One region of the Streptomyces sp. NBC_01454 genome, then DNA from elsewhere that is predicted to be linked to it. Evidence: predicted binding sites of a transcription regulator. Region 1 holds the regulator's gene; the other holds the start of a gene.
What was found. Region 1 encodes HspR, which represses chaperone genes until heat shock. Its sites were predicted from a motif close to TTGAGNNNNNNNNNCTCAA; they were not measured.
Positions count from the first base shown of each region.

Region 1 (8,797 bases):
GCCGTCGAGCGCGATCTCCTCGTCGTCACCGACGAGGTCTACGAACACCTGGTGTTCGAGGGCGAGCACGTCCCCCTCGCGTCGTTCCCCGGCATGCGCGAACGCACCGTCACCATCAGCTCGGCCGGCAAGACCTTCTCCTTCACCGGCTGGAAGGTCGGCTGGGTCACCGCGCCCGCCGAGCTGGTCACCGCCGTCCGCGCGGCCAAGCAGTTCCTCACCTACGTCTCCGCCGGCCCCTTCCAGTACGCCGTCGCCGAGGCACTCGCCCTGCCGGACAGCTACTACACCGGCCTGCGCGAGGACCTGCGGACCAAGCGCGACGTCCTGGCACGCGGACTGTCCGACGCCGGCTTCCGCGTCTATGCCCCCTCCGGCACCTACTTCATCACCACCGACATCCGCCCCCTCGGCCACGACGACGGCTTCGCCTTCTGCCGCGCCCTGCCCGAACGCGCCGGCGTCGTCGCCATCCCCAACGCCGTGTTCTACGACCACAAGGACGAGGGTGCGCCCTACGTCCGCTTCGCGTTCTGCAAGGGCGTGGACGTCCTGCGGGAGGCGGCCGGCCGGCTGCAGAAGCTCTGAGCGGGCGAGCCGCTCACATGACGACGCGGGCCCCGGAGCCGAAAGCTCCGGGGCCCGCGCAGCCGCACCTGTGGACGGGGCTCAGGCCTCGTCGTCGCCCGGCTTGTCGTCGGAGTCGCCTTCGATCTCGGCCTCCAGGCCGAGCTGCTCGACGATCCACTTGTCGAATTCGATCGAGGCGCGAACCCAGCTGACCGTGCTCGACACGAAGTGTTCGAGCGAGACACCGGTGCCGATCAGCATCGATGCTTCACCGATCAGACGGACCGTGCCGTCGTCGTGGGTGTGGGTGTAGGCCTTGGGCCACAGCGTCCGGCGGTTCCAGTCGTCGATCGCCTCCAGCAGCTTCGACTTGTCGTCGATGCCGTGGGGACGGTCGTAGAACGTACGGACGGAGAAGATCTGCTGCTCCTCCTCGCCCCGGAACATGAAGTACGTGCGGAACTGCTCCCACGGAGCGGCGAGGTCACCCTCCTCGTCGACGACGTACTTCAGCTCCATCTGGTCGAGGAGCTGCTTGACCAGGTCCTGGTCAGGCACGACGGGACCCTCAGGCCCCGAGGGCTCGGGTTCGGGCTGGCCCCCGAAATTCGGAATCGAGGACGGGTCGATGCTCACCGTGGAATTCCCTTCGTATGGTCCCTGCCATCCTCCCCCACATCCGCCCCGTACTGGCAACCGGGGACGAGGCGGATGCGGGCAAGGTGTCGGTCCGGGCCACGCCCGCGGGTGCCGGCCGGCCGGAGCCGCCCGGCCGGGAAAGCCCCGCGGGGCGGCCCGGCGGCGGACCCCGCCGGTGCGCCCGGCGCCCGGGCCGGGGCGCGGGGGCCGGGCGCCACGGCCGCAGCGCCCCGCTCAGCCGGCGTCCTGTCCCACCGGCTCCACCGACAGCTGGTCGCCGTCCACGTCCACCCGCACGGTGTCCCCGTCGAGCACCTCGCCGGACAGGATGGCGCGGGCGAGCGGGTCGCCGATGGCCGTCTGGACCAGGCGCCGCAGCGGGCGGGCGCCGTAGGACATGTCCGGGGCCGGGGCGTCGACGACCGGCTCCTGGCCGAGCCAGGCGAGCCAGGTCAGGGCGCGGTCGGTGACGTCCAGCGTCAGCCGGCGGTCGCCGAGACGGCGCTGGAGATGGTCCAGCTGGATCCGGGCGATCCGCTGGAGCTGGTCGGTGCCGAGCGGATGGAAGACCACCACGTCGTCGAGGCGGTTGAGGAACTCGGGCCGGAAGGAGACCCGGACCGTCTCCAGCACCTTCTCCTTCTTCTGCTCCTCCTTGAGCAGCGGGTCCATCAGGAAGCCGGAGCCGAGGTTGGAGGTCAGGATGAGGATGGTGTTGCGGAAGTCGACCGTGCGGCCCTGCCCGTCGGTGAGCCGTCCGTCGTCGAGGACCTGCAGCAGGACGTCGAAGACCTCATGGTGGGCCTTCTCCACCTCGTCCAGCAGCACGACGGAGTACGGGCGGCGGCGGACCGCCTCGGTGAGCTGGCCGCCCTCCTCGTAGCCGACATAGCCGGGCGGCGCGCCGACCAGCCGCGCGACGCTGTGCTTCTCGCCGTACTCCGACATGTCGATCCGGACCATCGCCCGCTCGTCGTCGAAGAGGAAGTCCGCGAGGGCCTTGGCCAGCTCGGTCTTGCCGACACCCGTGGGGCCGAGGAAGAGGAAGGAGCCGGTGGGGCGGTCGGGGTCGGCGATGCCGGCGCGGGTGCGGCGGACGGCGTCGGAGACCGACCGGACCGCCTCGGTCTGGCCGATCAGCCGCTTGCCGAGCTCCTCCTCCATCCGCAGGAGCTTCTGCGTCTCGCCCTCCAGCAGCCGGCCGGCCGGGATGCCGGTCCAGGCGCCCACCACATCCGCGATGTCGTCGGGCCCGACCTCCTCCTTGACCATGGACTCCTTGGACGCCTCCTGCTCGGCCTCGGCGGCGGCCGCCTCCTCCAGCTCCTGCTCCAGGCCCGGGATCTCGCCGTAGAGCAGCTTGGAGGCGGTGTCGAAGTCGCCGTCGCGCTGGGCGCGCTCGGCCTGTCCGCGCAGCTCGTCGAGCTTCTCCTTGAGGGCGCCGACGCGGTTGAGGCTCTGCTTCTCCTTCTCCCAGCGGGCGGTCAGACCGCGCAGCTCCTCCTCCTTGTCGGCGAGGTCCTTGCGCAGCTTCTCCAGGCGCTGGACGGAACCGGCGTCGGTCTCGTTCCGCAGCGCCAGCTCCTCCATCTTGAGCCGGTCGACGGCGCGCTGGAGCTCGTCGATCTCCACGGGCGAGGAGTCGATCTCCATCCGGAGCCGGGAGGCGGCCTCGTCGACCAGGTCGATGGCCTTGTCGGGCAGGAACCGGGAGGTGATGTAGCGGTCCGAGAGGGAGGCGGCGGCGACCAGCGCGGAGTCCGCGATCTGCACCTTGTGGTGGGCCTCGTAGCGGCCCTTGAGCCCGCGCAGGATGGCCACCGTGTCCTCGACGGTCGGCTCGGCGACCAGCACCTGCTGGAAGCGCCGCTCCAGCGCCGGGTCCTTCTCGATCCGCTCGCGGTACTCGTCGAGGGTGGTGGCGCCGACCATGCGCAGCTCACCGCGGGCCAGCATCGGCTTGAGCATGTTGCCGGCGTCCATGGACGAGTCGCCGCCGGCGCCCGCGCCGACGACCGTGTGCAGCTCGTCGATGAAGGTGATGATCTGGCCCTCGCTGGACTTGATCTCCGCCAGGACGGTCTTCAGCCGCTCCTCGAACTCACCGCGGTACTTGGCCCCCGCGACCATCGCCCCGAGGTCCAGCGCGACCAGCCGCTTGTTGCGCAGCGACTCGGGCACGTCGCCCTTGACGATCCGCTGCGCCAGCCCCTCGACGACGGCGGTCTTGCCGACACCGGGCTCGCCGATCAGCACCGGGTTGTTCTTCGTACGGCGGGAGAGCACCTGCACCACCCGCCGGATCTCGTGGTCCCGGCCGATGACCGGGTCGAGCTTGCCCTCCCGGGCGGCCAAGGTGAAGTCCGTGCCGAACTTCTCCAGGGCCTTGTACGTGCCCTCCGGGTCGGCGTTGGTCACCCGCTGCCCCCCACGGCTGGCCTCGAAGGCGGCCAGCAGCTTCTTGGCGGAGGCACCCTGCTGGGCCAGCAGCTCGCCGGTCCGCCCGCCCTTGGCGGCGATACCGATCAGGAGGTGCTCGGTGGAGACATAGGCGTCACCGAGCTCCTTGGCGCGCTGGGTGGCGTCCGCGATGGCGGAGAGCAGATCGCGGTCCGGCTGCGGCGGCGCGACCGTCGAGCCCTGCACGCTGGGCAGCGCGGCGAGCTGCCGCTCGGCCCCGTTGCGCAGGGCGGCGGCGTCCGCCTCGACCGCGGACAGCAGATCCATGATGTTCTCGTTGTCCTGCCCGGCCAGCAGCGCGAGCAGGAGATGCGCGGACGTCATGTCCGCATGCCCGGCGGTGACCGCCCGCTCGTTGGCGGCGCTCAGCGCCTCCCGGCTCTTGTTGGTCAGCTCGGCGTCCACGTGCTCGTGATCCTCCTCGACTCGTCCTGAACAGCCACGTTGCCCGGCCTGGCTCCCGGTCCGGCACTTCCTGCTCACACCAGCATGCGATAAGTTGAGTCTAGTGCACTCAAGGCCCGTTTGGGGAGTGCCGGCCCCCGTCCGGCGCGCCCGCTCCCCGTGAGTGAACCGCAGCGCACCCGCCGTCACCGGCGGCCGCGCCCGGGTGGCGCCGGCTTCCGGCCACGCGCGGGAGGTCCCGGGACGGCACCGCCATGATCGTCGAGACGACGCCGGGCGGCCCGCACGACGACCGCGCCGTCGGGCGGGACGGCCGCCCCCGCCGGGCTTCCGCCACCGCCACGGCCGCGAACTACGCTTGCCCCCATGGCCCATGACCTCAGTGCCCTCAGCCCGGAATACCTCGCCTTCTGGGGCGAGTATCTGATGCCGACGCTCACCACCCCCCGCCCGGACGGCACCCCGCACGTCGTCCCCGTGGGCGTGACCTACGACGCCGGGCAGCGGATCGCGCGGATCATCACCCGCAAGGACAGCGCCAAGGTCAAGAACGTCCTCGCCGCCGGCGCCGACGGTGCCACGGTGGCCGTCTGCCAGGTCGACAAAGGGCGCTGGGCGACGCTGGAGGGCCGGGCGCGGGTACGTACGGACGCCGAATCGGTGGCCGACGCGGTACGCCGGTACGCCGAGCGGTACGGGCGGACGCCGGCCCCCAACCCCGACCGCGTCATGATCGAGATCGCGGTGACCCGGGCCATGGGCCGGGCCTGAGCGCCGCATGGCGTCGGCCCCGCGCTTCATGACGACCGCTCCGCACCGTCCCGGCGCCGCCGGGCCACGGCCCCGGGCCGAGCTCTGTCCGCGCTGCGGCGGGCAGCTCGCCGTCAATCAGGACGGCTGGAAGATCTGCCACGCCTGCGGATACGCCTCTCCACCCGGTACAGCCCCTCCACCACGGGCCGCCCACGGGGGTATCGTCGCCCCCACAGTCGCCACGCCCCGGAGGGCACGATGAACTCGGTCCGAGTCACGGCGATCGCCTGCCTGATGCCGCTGTCCGAGCTGGACGAGGATCCGTTTCTGGTCGACGACCGCAGCCAGCACGACATGTGCACCCAGTGGGCGGCGGCCCGTGCGTACCACCTCACCTGCCGCCTCAGCCTGCACCAGCTGCGCGCCGACCACGGCGCGCTGTGGCGGGACGTCGAAGAGGGCCTGGTCGATGTGTTCGTGACGCCCAACCGGCGGGCGCTGGAGAACGCCATCGACGGCGCCGACGAGTTCAGCGCCCGGTGCGCCGCGGCCGGCGTCCGGCTGGAGACCGCGGACCTCGACGAGCCGGTCTACACCCTGGCGATGAAGTCCCACGTACACCGGCGGCTGTCCATGCCGACCGCCGGATACAGCGGCTGCTGAACCGCCCCGACACAGCGAAAAGGGCCGGGTCTCCCCGGCCCTTCGCCGTTTCCCGCGCCGGGCGGCCGCCCGGCCGGCCCGTCACTCGGACCGCTTGGGCCGCCAGACCACCAGCGCACTGGTCTGCTGCACGTCCTGATACGGCACCAGATCGCGCCGGTAGGAGGCGTGCACCGCCGCCTCCCGCTGCCGCATCGTGCTGGCCGCGCCCTCCAGGGCGCCCTGGAGCTCGACGACCCGCTGCTGCAGGGCCGCGACCTGGTTCTCCAGCTCGATGATGCGCTTGATGCCGGCGAGGTTGATGCCCTCGTCCTGGGACAACTGCTGCACCGTACGGAGCAGTTCGATGTCCCGGGCCGAATAGCGGCGGCCCCGCCCGGCCGTGCGGTCGGGCGAGACCAGCCCCAGCCGGTCGTACTGCCGAAGCGTCTGCGGATGCAGGCCGGAGAGCTGGGCCGCGACGGAGATGACGTACACCGGCGACTCTTCGGTCAGTTCATACGGGTTACGACGCTGCCCGCCCCGGCTGTCCATCTCATGCTCCCTTCGCGGCCTGGAACAGCTCCGCCCGTGGGTCCGGACCCACGGTCGCCTCGCGATACGACTCCAGCGACGCCTTGGCCTGGTCGCTGAGGTCACCGGGGACCAGCACCTCGATGGTGACCAGCAGATCACCGCGGGTGCCGTCCTTGCGGGTCGCTCCCTTGCCGCGGGCCCGCATGGTGCGTCCGTTGGGGGTGCCGGCCGGCAGCTTCAGCGTCACCGGCGGGCCGCCCAGCGTCGGCACCTTGATCTCACCGCCGAGCGCGGCCTCCGGGAAGGTGACCGGCACCGTCACGGTGAGGTTGTCGCCCTTGCGGCCGAAGACGGGGTGGCCGTCGACATGCACGACCACGTACAGATCGCCGGCCGGACCGCCCTGCTCGCCCGGGGCGCCCTTGCCGCGCAGCCGGATGCGCTGCCCGTCGGAGACGCCCGCGGGGATACGGACCTGCATCGTGCGGGCACTGGTGGCGCGCCCGCTGCCCTTGCAGACCTCGCAGGCGTCCTGGGCGATCAGGCCCCGGCCCTTGCAGTCGGCGCACGGATCGGTGAGCGAGAAGCCGCCGCCCGCACCCCGGCTGACCTGGCCGGTGCCGACACAGGTCGGGCAGACCCGCGGCGTACCGTTTTTGTCGCCGGTGCCCGAACACGCCTTGCACGGCGCCTGGCTGGACATCCGCAGCGGGACCGTGGCCCCGTCGACCGCCTCGGTGAAGCTGAGCGTCACCTCGGACTCGATGTCCTGGCCGCGGCGCGCATGGGTGCGCGGGCCGGCCCCGCCGCGGTTGAACAGGCCGCCGAAGACATCGCCCAGGCCGCCGCCGAAACCGCCGCCGCCCTGGCCCTGGCTGCCCCCGAAGAGGTCACCCAGGTCGAAGTTGAAGTTGCCGCCGCCCCCGCCGGGTCCCGGCCGGAACCCGCCGTTGCCGAACAGCGCCCGCGCCTCGTCGTACTCCTTGCGGCGCTTGCTGTCGCCCAGGACGTCGTTCGCCTCGGAGATCTCCTTGAAGCGCTCCTCGGCCTTGGCGTCGCCCTTGTTGGCGTCCGGGTGGAACTCGCGGGCGAGCTTGCGGTACGCCTTCTTGATCTCCGCTTCGGTGGCGTCCTTCGGGACGCCGAGGACCTTGTAGTAGTCCTTCTCGACGAAGTCCTTGGTGCTCATCCCCGACGTCCCTCCTCCCGCACGGTCTTCCTGTCTGCGCTCACGTCAGCCCTCGTCCGGGCCACCGTTCTCCTCGTCCGAAGCCTTGGCGCCCTGTACGTCGTCATCGGATCCGGACTTGGTGCCCTGCGCACCCGGCTGCGGCTCGGCGACGGCTACCCGCGCGGGGCGGATCGTTCGTTCACCGATGCGATACCCGGGCTGCAGGATCGCCACGCACGTCGTCTCGGTGACGTCCGGTGCGTACGAGTGCATCAGCGCCTCGTGGATCGTCGGGTCGAAGGGCTCGCCCTCCTTGCCGAACTGCTGCAGCCCCAGCTTGGCGACCGCGGTCTCCAGCGACTCGGCCACCGACTTGAAGCCGCCGACCAGCTCGCCGTGCTCACGCGCACGGCCGACGTCGTCGAGGGTGGGAAGGAGCTCGGACAGGAGGTTCGCCGCGGCGATCTCCTTGACCGTGATCCGGTCCCGTTCCACCCGACGGCGGTAGTTCTGATACTCCGCCTGGAGCCGCTGGAGGTCCGCCGTGCGCTCGTTGAGCGCCGTACGCACCTGGTCCAGCTGCGCCTGGAGCGCTACGTCCGGTACGTCCCCGGCCGGGGCCGAGCCCGCCTTGTCGGCGGACTCGGCCTGCGCCGCGTCTTCGGGAGCGGCGTCGGAAGGGACGTCGGGCTTCTCGTCGAAGCCCGGGGTCTCCTCCGTCACGCGGCACCATCCTTCTTCGGCTTCTCGTCGTCGACGATCTCGGCGTCCACCACGTCGTCGGCGGCGTCGGCCTTGGCCTGCTCGGCGCCGTCCGCGGCGCCCTCGGCACCGGCCGCCTGCGCGCCCTGGGCGTCGGCGTACATGGCCTGGCCCAGCTTCTGCGAGACGGCCGCGACCTTCTCGGTGGCCGTACGGATCTCGGCGGTGTCCTCGCCCTTGAGCTTCTCCTTCAGCTCAGTGACGGCCTCCTCGACCTCGGTCTTGACCTCGCCCGGGACCTTCTCCTCGTTGTCCTTGAGGAACTTCTCGGTCTGGTAGACGAGCTGCTCGGCCTGGTTGCGGGTCTCGGCGGCCTCGCGGCGCTTGGTGTCCTCGTCCGCGTACTGCTCGGCCTCCTGGCGCATCCGGTCGACCTCGTCCTTCGGCAGCGAGGAGCCGCCGGTGACGGTCATCTTCTGCTCCTTGCCCGTGCCCAGGTCCTTCGCGGTCACGTGCATGATGCCGTTGGCGTCGATGTCGAAGGAGACCTCGATCTGCGGGACCCCGCGGGGGGCCGGCGGCAGACCGGTCAGCTCGAACATCCCGAGCTTCTTGTTGTACGCCGCGATCTCGCGCTCGCCCTGGTAGACCTGGATCTGCACGGACGGCTGGTTGTCCTCGGCCGTCGTGAAGATCTCGGACCGCTTGGTCGGGATCGTGGTGTTGCGCTCGATGAGCTTGGTCATGATGCCGCCCTTGGTCTCGATACCGAGGGACAGCGGGGTGACGTCCAGCAGGAGGACGTCCTTGACCTCACCCTTGAGGACACCGGCCTGGAGGGTGGCGCCGATGGCGACGACCTCGTCCGGGTTGACGCCCTTGTTGGCGTCCTTGCCGCCGGTCAGCTCCTTGACGAGC
Region 1 covers NZ_CP109460.1:4,350,960-4,359,756, reverse strand. Annotated here, with positions in the region: gene OIU81_RS19285 (pyridoxal phosphate-dependent aminotransferase) at 1-588, shown strand, start outside; gene OIU81_RS19280 (YbjN domain-containing protein) at 670-1,206, opposite strand; gene clpB (ATP-dependent chaperone ClpB) at 1,444-4,074, opposite strand; gene OIU81_RS19270 (pyridoxamine 5'-phosphate oxidase family protein) at 4,441-4,845, shown strand; gene OIU81_RS19265 (hypothetical protein) at 5,086-5,490, shown strand; gene OIU81_RS19260 (heat shock protein transcriptional repressor HspR) at 5,572-6,024, opposite strand; gene dnaJ (molecular chaperone DnaJ) at 6,026-7,195, opposite strand; gene grpE (nucleotide exchange factor GrpE) at 7,241-7,900, opposite strand; gene dnaK (molecular chaperone DnaK) at 7,897-8,797, opposite strand, start outside.

Region 2 (8,797 bases), 1.7 Mb from region 1:
CCGCATCTTCCGCACCGCTGCTCGCATTCCTGTCTCGCCTGCTCGCGCCCTGTGGCGTCGCGGACCCGGCTCGCTCTCCGCTCGCGGGGCGGGGCGGATCTGCGCGAAAACCGCAGCAACGCACACGTCCGCGAGGGGAAGCAGCCCGGCTCTGCGCGTCGCGACGAGCGTCCTGGCCCAGCCCCATGATCCGGGCAACGACCATTCCACCGGCGCCGCGCAGTGGCTCGGCAACACATGCCCGGCCACCTGAACGAGTGAACATCAATCGGAGTTTGGCCATCAACTTCCGCGCGCGAAGGTTTTCGGCCGCAACCCTGCGCAACCCCCGGACGGGTTTGGAGATGCGTCCGGGTCCTGGCAGGATGCGCGCCCGCATGCCGCCGGGCCGTGGTCCACACGATCCCTGCACATCTGTGGTGTTCCCGTACCGGCGCGGCCGTCCGCGTCAGCCCGCCGGGGCCCCGTGACGCCCTCCGGCAGACTGGCGGCCATGCACCTCGCACTCGCCACCGAGCCGGGCGACCCCCAACACCCAAATGAGGACTACGCGTCGGTAGCCGTTCCTGCCTCCGGCCAGGGCGGGGTCCTGGTCCTGCTGGACGGCGTGACACCACCGGAGGAGGACCACGACTGTGTGCACACGGTGCCGTGGTTCACCGCGCGACTGGGCGGCGCAATGCTCGAACTGTCGGTTTCACACCCGGATATGACGCTCCCGAAGGCACTTGCCGCGGCCATCTCCCGGACGGCCGATATGCACCGCACCTCCTGTGACCTTTCTCACGCCCGCACTCCGCAGGCAACCGTGGTCGCCGCGCGGTGGTCCGAACACACCGTCGAGCATCTCGTCCTGTCCGATTCGGTGCTCCTCCTGGAGCGGACGGACGGCTCGGTGCTGCCGGTGCTCGACCCCCGGCTGGACGAACTGCCGCCCGCGGTGCGGGAGCTGCGGGCGGCCGTACGGGCGCTGCCGCGCGGCTCGGCGGAACGGGCCGCCGCGGGGCGGGAGTACGGCCGGGCGGTCGAGGCGCTGCGCAACGCCGAGGGCGGCTTCTTCACCGCGGCCGCCGACCCCTCGGTGGCCGCCCGTGCGGTCACCGGCACCACCCCGCGCTCCGCCGTCCGTTCCCTGACCGCCCTCAGCGACGGCGCGAGCCGCTGGGTGGAGGTCTTCCGGGAGGGCTCCTGGGCCGACTGCGTGGCCCTGGTGGCCGGGCAAGGCCCCCAGTCGCTGATCGACCGGGTCCGCGCGGCGGAGGCGGCGGACCCCGCGGGCGCGGCGTATCCGCGCGGCAAGGCGCGTGACGACGCGGCGGTGATTTTTGTGGCGCCGTGACAAATCACCGGCGGGCGGGGCATTTCTTCCACCGCCACGGCGCGCCGCCTCGACGGCCGCGGACCGGCGCCGGGGCGGCGGCCCCGCGGCTATACCTCGTCGCCCTCCTGCTCGGCGTTCAGCCGGTGCAGCAGGCGGGCGAGTTCGGCGACCTCGCCGCGGTCCCAGGAGGCCAGGCGGCGGGCGTAGCGGGCGCGGCGGCCGGTGCGGACGCGGGTGAAGCGGGCGTGGCCCTCGTCGGTGAGGCGTACCAGGACCGCACGGCCGTCGGCCGGGTCCGGTTCGCGGGCGACCAGCCCGAGCTTCTCCAGGGCGTGCAGCTGGCGGCTCATGGTGGCCTTGCCGACGCCGAAGAAGCCGGCGAGGTCGGTGGCGCGCTGGGCGCCGGCATCGGCCAGCCGGAAAAGGAGACCGTAGGCGGCGGGTTCCAGATCGGGATGCACCTCTCGTGCCAGTTCGCCGGAAGAGGCACGGGCCCGGCGGAGAAATACCGCCAATTCGCGTTCCAGGGCGAGAAATACGTGGTCCACCCCGACCGGTTCGCCCTCCGCCATCGCCCCGTCGGCTCCGGTGTTGTGCACGTCAGCGCCCATTCTTCCGCTTTCCCTCACCTGAAAGTTTCCGCCTTCGGCGGCTGAAGCCGCAGCTCGGCCAGTATTTCGCAGGATTAGACCAACGGCAGCCCGCGCACCCTCTTTTGGCACACCGGTCTACGCGCGTACCGTCATTTCCGGTATGGCCGTACCCTTCGGCCCCGGATGCCGGCGGGTCCGCCGCGCGTCCCGCACGCCGCACCCCCCCTGTGTCCGCATGCCCGGTCATGCCGTCGGCTCTTCCCCCCTCAGCTCATCCACCGAGATCTTCGGAGGCACGTATGTCCGTGCTCAGATCCGGCTCCCCCCACCGACCCGCCCGCTCCCCGGCGACCGTGCCCGGGGTCCCCCTCTCCTTGCTCTCCCTGTTCTCCCTGCGCTCCCTGCTCTCCCTGCTGTCCCTCCTCGCGCTCCTCCTGAGCCTCGCCGGTACCGCGGACGCCGCGGGCGTCCGGCGCGCGCCCGAACCCCGCCACCCAGGCCAGGACTGGGCCGGCTCCCAGATCGCCCGGCACGAGGGCACCTCGGCCGGCACCCCGCCCGCGGCCTCGCCCACCGCGGCCGTCGAAGGGGTGGACGTCAGCAGCCACAACGGGAGCGTCTCCTGGTCCACGCTCTGGAACAGCGGCGTCCGCTTCGCCTATGTGAAGGCGACGGAGTCCACCAGCTACACCAATCCGTCCTTCGCCCAGCAGTACAACGGGTCCTACAACGCCGGGATGATCCGCGGCGCGTACCACTTCGCCACCCCCGACACCTCCAGCGGCGCCGCGCAGGCCACCTACTTCGCCGGCCACGGCGGCGGCTGGTCCAAGGACGGCAGGACACTGCCCGGCGCGCTTGACATGGAGTACAACCCCTACGGGTCCACGTGTTACGGGCTGACCCCGGCCGGGCTGGTCAACTGGATGAAGGACTGGTTCGCGACCTACAAGGCGCGCACCGGACGCGACGCCGTCCTCTACACCTCCACCGGCTGGTGGAAGCAGTGCACCGGCAACTCCACGGCCTTCGGCGCCGTCCACCCGCTGTGGATCCCGCGCTACGGCTCCTCGGTCGGCGAACTCCCGGCCGGCTGGGGCTTCCACACCCTCTGGCAGTACACCTCCTCCGGCCCGACGGTCGGTGACCACAACCGCTTCAACGGCTCGCTGGACCGCCTCAAGGCCCTCGCCAACGGCTGAGGCCCCCCCCGCGGGCCGGCCCGTGCTCCCCTCACGGAAGCACGGGCCGGCTCCGGTGCCGGGCCGCGACGGTCAGGCCGCGACCGGGACCTGTGGCGCGGCGCCGTTCGACGCCGGGGTCAGCGCCAGCTGGAGCACCTGGCGGACGTCCGCGACAGGGTGGACCTCCAGGGCATCGAGGATCTCGGCGGGGACGTCGTCCAGGTCCGGTGCGTTGCGCTGGGGGATGACGACGGTGGTGATCCCCGCACGGTGCGCCGCCAGCAGCTTCTGCTTGATGCCGCCGACCGGCAGCACCCGCCCGGTCAGCGAGACCTCACCGGTCATCGCCACGTCCGGCCGGACCTGCCGGCCCGACAGCAGCGAGGCCAGGGCCGTCGTCATCGTCACGCCCGCGCTCGGGCCGTCCTTGGGCACGGCGCCCGCCGGTACGTGCAGATGCACGCCGCGCTCCTTCAGATCGGCGACCGGCAGCTCCAGTTCCGCCCCGTGGGAGCGCAGGAACGACAGCGCGATGTGCGCGGACTCCTTCATGACGTCACCGAGCTGGCCGGTCAGCTGGAGCCCGGACGCACCGGTCTCCGGGTCGGCGAGCGAGGCCTCCACATAGAGCACGTCACCGCCGGCGCCGGTGACCGCGAGACCGGTGACCACGCCGGGCACCGCGGTGCGCCGCTCGGACGGGTCCTGCGCCGACTCGGGGGTGTGGTGCGGTCGCCCGATCAGTGGGCGCAGCTGCTCCGCGTCCACCGTGAACGGCAGCTCCTGCTCGCCGAGTTCGTGCCGGGCGGCGATCTTGCGCAGCAGCCTGGCGACCGCCCGCTCCAGATTCCGTACGCCCGCCTCGCGGGTGTACTCGCCGGCCAGCTTGCGCAGCGCGCCGTCCTCCAGCGTCACCTCGCCGGGCTCCAGACCGGCCCGCTCCAGCTGGCGCGGCAGCAGGTGGTCGCGGGCGATGACGACCTTCTCGTCCTCGGTGTAGCCGTCCAGGCGGACCAGCTCCATCCGGTCGAGCAGCGCCTCGGGGATGGCGTCGAGGACATTGGCGGTGGCCAGGAAGACCACATCGCTGAGGTCGAGTTCCACCTCCAGGTAGTGGTCGCGGAAGGTGTGGTTCTGCGCCGGGTCCAGGACCTCCAGGAGGGCGGCGGCCGGGTCGCCCCGGAAGTCGGAGCCCACCTTGTCGATCTCGTCGAGCAGCACCACCGGGTTCATCGACCCGGCTTCCTTGATGGCCCGGACGATCCGGCCGGGCAGCGCGCCGACATAGGTGCGGCGGTGGCCGCGGATCTCCGCCTCGTCGCGGACGCCGCCGAGCGCGACCCGGACGAACGTGCGGCCCATGGCGCGCGCGACGGACTCACCGAGCGAGGTCTTGCCGACACCGGGCGGCCCGACGAGCGCCAGCACGGCGCCGCCCGCCCGTCGCCCACCACCGCCCTTGCCCGAATCGCTGCGCGGTGCCCCCTTCGATGGCCCTCCGACCAGCCCGAAGCCGCGCTCGGCCCGGCGCTTGCGGACGGCCAGATATTCGGTGATCCGCTCCTTGACGTCCTCCAGGCCCGCGTGGTCGGCGTCCAGGACCTCCTTGGCGCCGGCGATGTCGTAGGCGTCCTCGGTGCGTGCGTTCCAGGGGAGTTCGAGGACGGTGTCGAGCCAGGTGCGGATCCAGGAGCCCTCGGGGCTCTGGTCGCTGGACCGCTCCAGCTTGTCGACCTCCTTCAGGGCGGCCTTGCGGACGTCCTCGGGCAGGTCGGCGGCCTCGACGCGGGCGCGGTAGTCGTCGCCCTCGTCCGCCGGATCGCCGTTGAGCCCGGCGAGTTCCTTGCGGACCGCTTCCAGCTGCCGCCGCAGCAGGAACTCCCGCTGCTGCTTGTCGACGCCCTCCTGGACGTCCTTGGCGATGGACTCGGCGACATCCTGCTCGGCGAGATGCTCCCGCAGCAGCTCGGTGGCGAGCTTCAGCCGCGCCACCGGATCGGTGGTCTCCAGCAGCCGGACCTTCTGTTCGGTGGTCAGGAACGGCGAGTAGCCGGAGTTGTCGGCCAGCGTCGACACGTCCTCGATCTGCTGGACGCGGTCGACGACCTGCCAGGCGCCGCGCTTGCGCAGCCAGCTGGTGGCCAGCGCCTTGTATTCCGTGACGAGTTCGCTCACCGCACCCGGATAGGAGCCTCCCCTGCTCGAACGGGGTGGAGAGCTCGGGGAAGGGTCGGGGACCGTCTCCTCGACGGTCGTGCCCTCCACCCAGAGCGCGGCGCCGGGGCCGGTCGTGCCGGAGCCGATCCGCACCCGGCCCAGGCCCCGGATCAGTGCCCCGGGGTCGCCGTCGGACAGCCGGCCGACCTGCTCGATCCGCCCGAGGGTGCCGATGCCCGCGTAGGTCCCGTCGACGCGGGGCACAAGCAGCACCCGCGGTTTGTTGCCCGAGGAGGCGGCGGCCTGGGCGGCCTCCACCGCGGCGCGGACCTCCGCGTCGGACAGGTCCAGGGGCACCACCATGCCGGGGAGCACGACCTCGTCATCGAGGGGCAGCACGGGCAGAGTGAGCGAGGTGGAAGTCGAAGCCATGATCTCCCCTTCGGCAAGCAAGTTGAGCTTTTCCCACTCAATGCCGGGGAGCCCGGAGATGTTCCCCCATGCGCGTTCGCTGTGAGCGATCAGGGGCACCCGGCGCCGGGCGGTGGCCCGCCGGGGCGCCGGCCCGCGGCTACCAGTGGGCGGGGCGGGTCAGGGACGGCGGCAGCGTGGTGGCGGCGTCGCCCCGGGCCGCGTCGATCTGCGCCTGGGTGAGGAACAGGGCACCCGTGAGGTCGGCGCCGGCGAGCCGGGCGTCCCGCAGATCGGCGCCGATCAGGTCCGCCGTGCGCAGATCGGCGCCCGTGAGGTCGGCGGCGATCAGGCAGGCCCCGCGGAGGCAGGCGCCCCGCAGGTCGGCCCCCTTGAGGCGGGCGCCCATCAGATCGGCGCCCCGCCGCTGCTTCTTGCGCCCCGGGACCGCGGCCCGGACCAGTTCGCTGGTGCGCAGCAGCAGGGCGTTGACCTCGCCCCGGTGGGCCGGCACGTCCAGCGCCATCAGCTCCCGGGCGCTGCCGCGGGTCAGGCCCCCGGTCTTCTCCCGCGCGGCCCGGAGTTCGGCGTGGACCGGCTGGGCCGCCGGCAGGGTCAGCGCCTCGGACAGGTACCACAGCAGCTCGTGCAACTGCCGCATGACGGGGAAGACGTCGAACATCTGCCGGGCGGTCCCCGGGGCGCTCCGCCAGTCCCGTCCGCCGAAGGTGACCTGGGAGACCTTCTGCCCGGCACCGAAGCAGTCGAAGACGGTGCAGCCGCTGAAGCCACGGTCCCGCAGCTGGGAGTGGATGCCGCAGCGGAAGTCCGTTCGGAGGTTCGGGCAGGGCCGGCCGGCGTCCTTGTCGAGGGCGAAGTCCGCCGAGGCCGCGAACGGCAGCGCGACACAGCACAGCCCGAAGCAGCTGGCGCAGTCGGACCGCAGACCGGGATCGGCGGTGTCGGGAACCGGGGACTCGTGGGGAGAGGACAAGGCGCGTGCACTCCTGCGGCCGGCGGGCACGGCCCGGGGCCGCGCACGGAAGGGACGCCCATTCTCCCAAGCGCCACGGGGGCGCCGCGGCCAGGCGGTCGGGTGTGCCGCCGCCGGGCAACAGCGTGCCGGGCGGCGGGCGTTGTCAGTGGTCGGCCCTAGCCTCGTCCCATGAGCATGATCGGAGAGTACGCACGTGTCACACCTGCCGAACTCGACCGCGCCCTCGGCGATCCCGAGTGGGCGCTGACGCTGGTCAGCGCCCGGCGGGAGGCGGAGGCCGACGCGTGCCCGCAGCCGGCGTCGGCGCGCTGCCTGGACATCGACAAGGCCTGGGACGCCCTGGGATTCCTGCTGCGCCGCGCGGGCTTCCCGGTGGACATCGTCCATGGCGAGGAACCCGTCCCGGGCGCCGACGACTGGGGCTACGGCCCGCCCCGCTATCTCACCCCCGAGCAGGTGCAAAAGGCCGCCGCGGCGCTGGCGGAGATATCCGGTGACGGGCTGACGGCCGGTGTCGGCCCGGCCGACCTCGCCAAGGCGGAGGTGTACCCGACGATCGTCTGGGAGCGGGGCGAGCCGCTGGACTATGTGCGCGAGTATTACGAGCTGTTGCGGCCGTTCCTGTGCGCGGCGGCGGAGCAGGGGGACGGTGTGCTCATGTGGCTCGGATAGCGGCGCGGGCCACTCGGGCGTCAGGGCGCGTGGCGCCGCGTCGCGTCCTGCCTCACGCCCCGTCATGACTGCTACCTTCGCCGCATGGTGCAGCGGATGTCCGGAGTTTTCATCGGCGCATTCTTCGGCACGGTCTTCGTGGTCGCCAATGCGCACGCCCCGCTGAATCCGGTGCTCGGCATCGCCCTGCGGGTGCTCGCGGTGCTCACCTTCGCCGGACTGCTGGCGCTCGCCGTGCGGGCCGGGCGCCTCGGGCGGACCGCGACGGAGGGCCCCGAGCTGCCCCGGGCCGACTGGTTCCGGGGGAAGTTCGCGTTCGTCGTGGGGGCCGAGGCGGCGCTGCTGATCGGCGGGAATCTCGCGCTGCGGGAGGGCGGCGCGCCCCAGGAGACCACCGTGGCCTGGATCGCGCTGATCGTCGGCCTGCATTTCCTCGCGCTGACGGCGGTCTGGAAGCGGCGCAGCATCGCCGTCCCCGGCGCCGCGCTGACCGCGCTCGGTGTGGCCGGGCTGGGCATGGCGGCGACCTCCGCCGTGGTGTGGGTACCGTTCGTCAGCGGTGTGCTGTCGGGTGTGGCGCTGCTGGGCGGCTGCGCCTACGCCATCACCCATACGTACCGGTCGGCGCGGCCGTGAGGCCGTGAGACCGCCGGCCCGGTGAGCCTCAGGACGGGCCCGCGCCCTGCAGTGCGGGCCGGCCCAGGTCGCCGAGGAGCGGGGCGGGCCGGGCGTGGTGGGTGCGCCAGTGGCGCAGCAGCGGCCAGGCGGCGACGCCCAGGGTGAGCGAGAGCAGATGGCCCCAGTCGGTCAGCGGGTCGGCGTAGGCGAGCAGATCGGTCACCGCCAGGTAGCCGACGCCGGCCAGCAGCGGCCAGCGCAGCCAGGCCGGCAGCAGGCCCGCCAGGGCTCCTATGCAGGTCATCACGCCGAAGCTGATGCCGTAGTCGAGGCGGTGCAGGGAGCTCTCGGGCAGCCGGCCGGCGGCGACGGAGAAGGCGACGGGCAGTTCGGTGGCGAGGGTGGCCACCGCATGGCCGCCGAAGAAGACGGCGGCGGTGCGCAGTGCGCCCAGCCGCCGCTCCAGCGCCGTCAGGACGAAGAGGAAGCCGAGGGCGTAAGCGGAGGTCATCCCGCCGGCGATCCACAGGGCGCTGGCGACCAGCACCATCAGCGGGGAGCGCGCGAGATGCGCGACGTCCGTGCTGGAGCCCTGCAGCAGATCGGAGACCAGCCCCGGGTCGCCGTACTCGGCGAACAGCGAGGTGGCCACGAGCAGCACGGCGTACCCGAAGGTGAAGGGGGTGCCGGCGGGGGTGGGCAGCAGCCGCCAGGGTCGCCACCGCATGCCGGGCGTCCCGCCCGGACGGGCCGTGGCCCGCTGTGTCGCGGCCTCCCGGGCCGCGGCCGCCTGACCGCCGCGCTGCCGGGGGATCCCCGGCAGCAGGCCCGGCCCCCCGTCCGG
Region 2 covers NZ_CP109460.1:2,644,672-2,653,468, forward strand. Annotated here, with positions in the region: gene OIU81_RS11395 (hypothetical protein) at 494-1,339, shown strand; gene OIU81_RS11400 (MarR family winged helix-turn-helix transcriptional regulator) at 1,429-1,932, opposite strand; gene OIU81_RS11405 (lysozyme) at 2,214-3,116, shown strand; gene lon (endopeptidase La) at 3,189-5,687, opposite strand; gene OIU81_RS11415 (pentapeptide repeat-containing protein) at 5,827-6,660, opposite strand; gene OIU81_RS11420 (YfbM family protein) at 6,838-7,335, shown strand; gene OIU81_RS11425 (hypothetical protein) at 7,420-7,971, shown strand; gene OIU81_RS11430 (rhomboid-like protein) at 8,000-8,797, opposite strand, start outside.
Region 2: the regulator HspR is predicted to act here: its motif matches at 5,710-5,728, upstream of lon (endopeptidase La).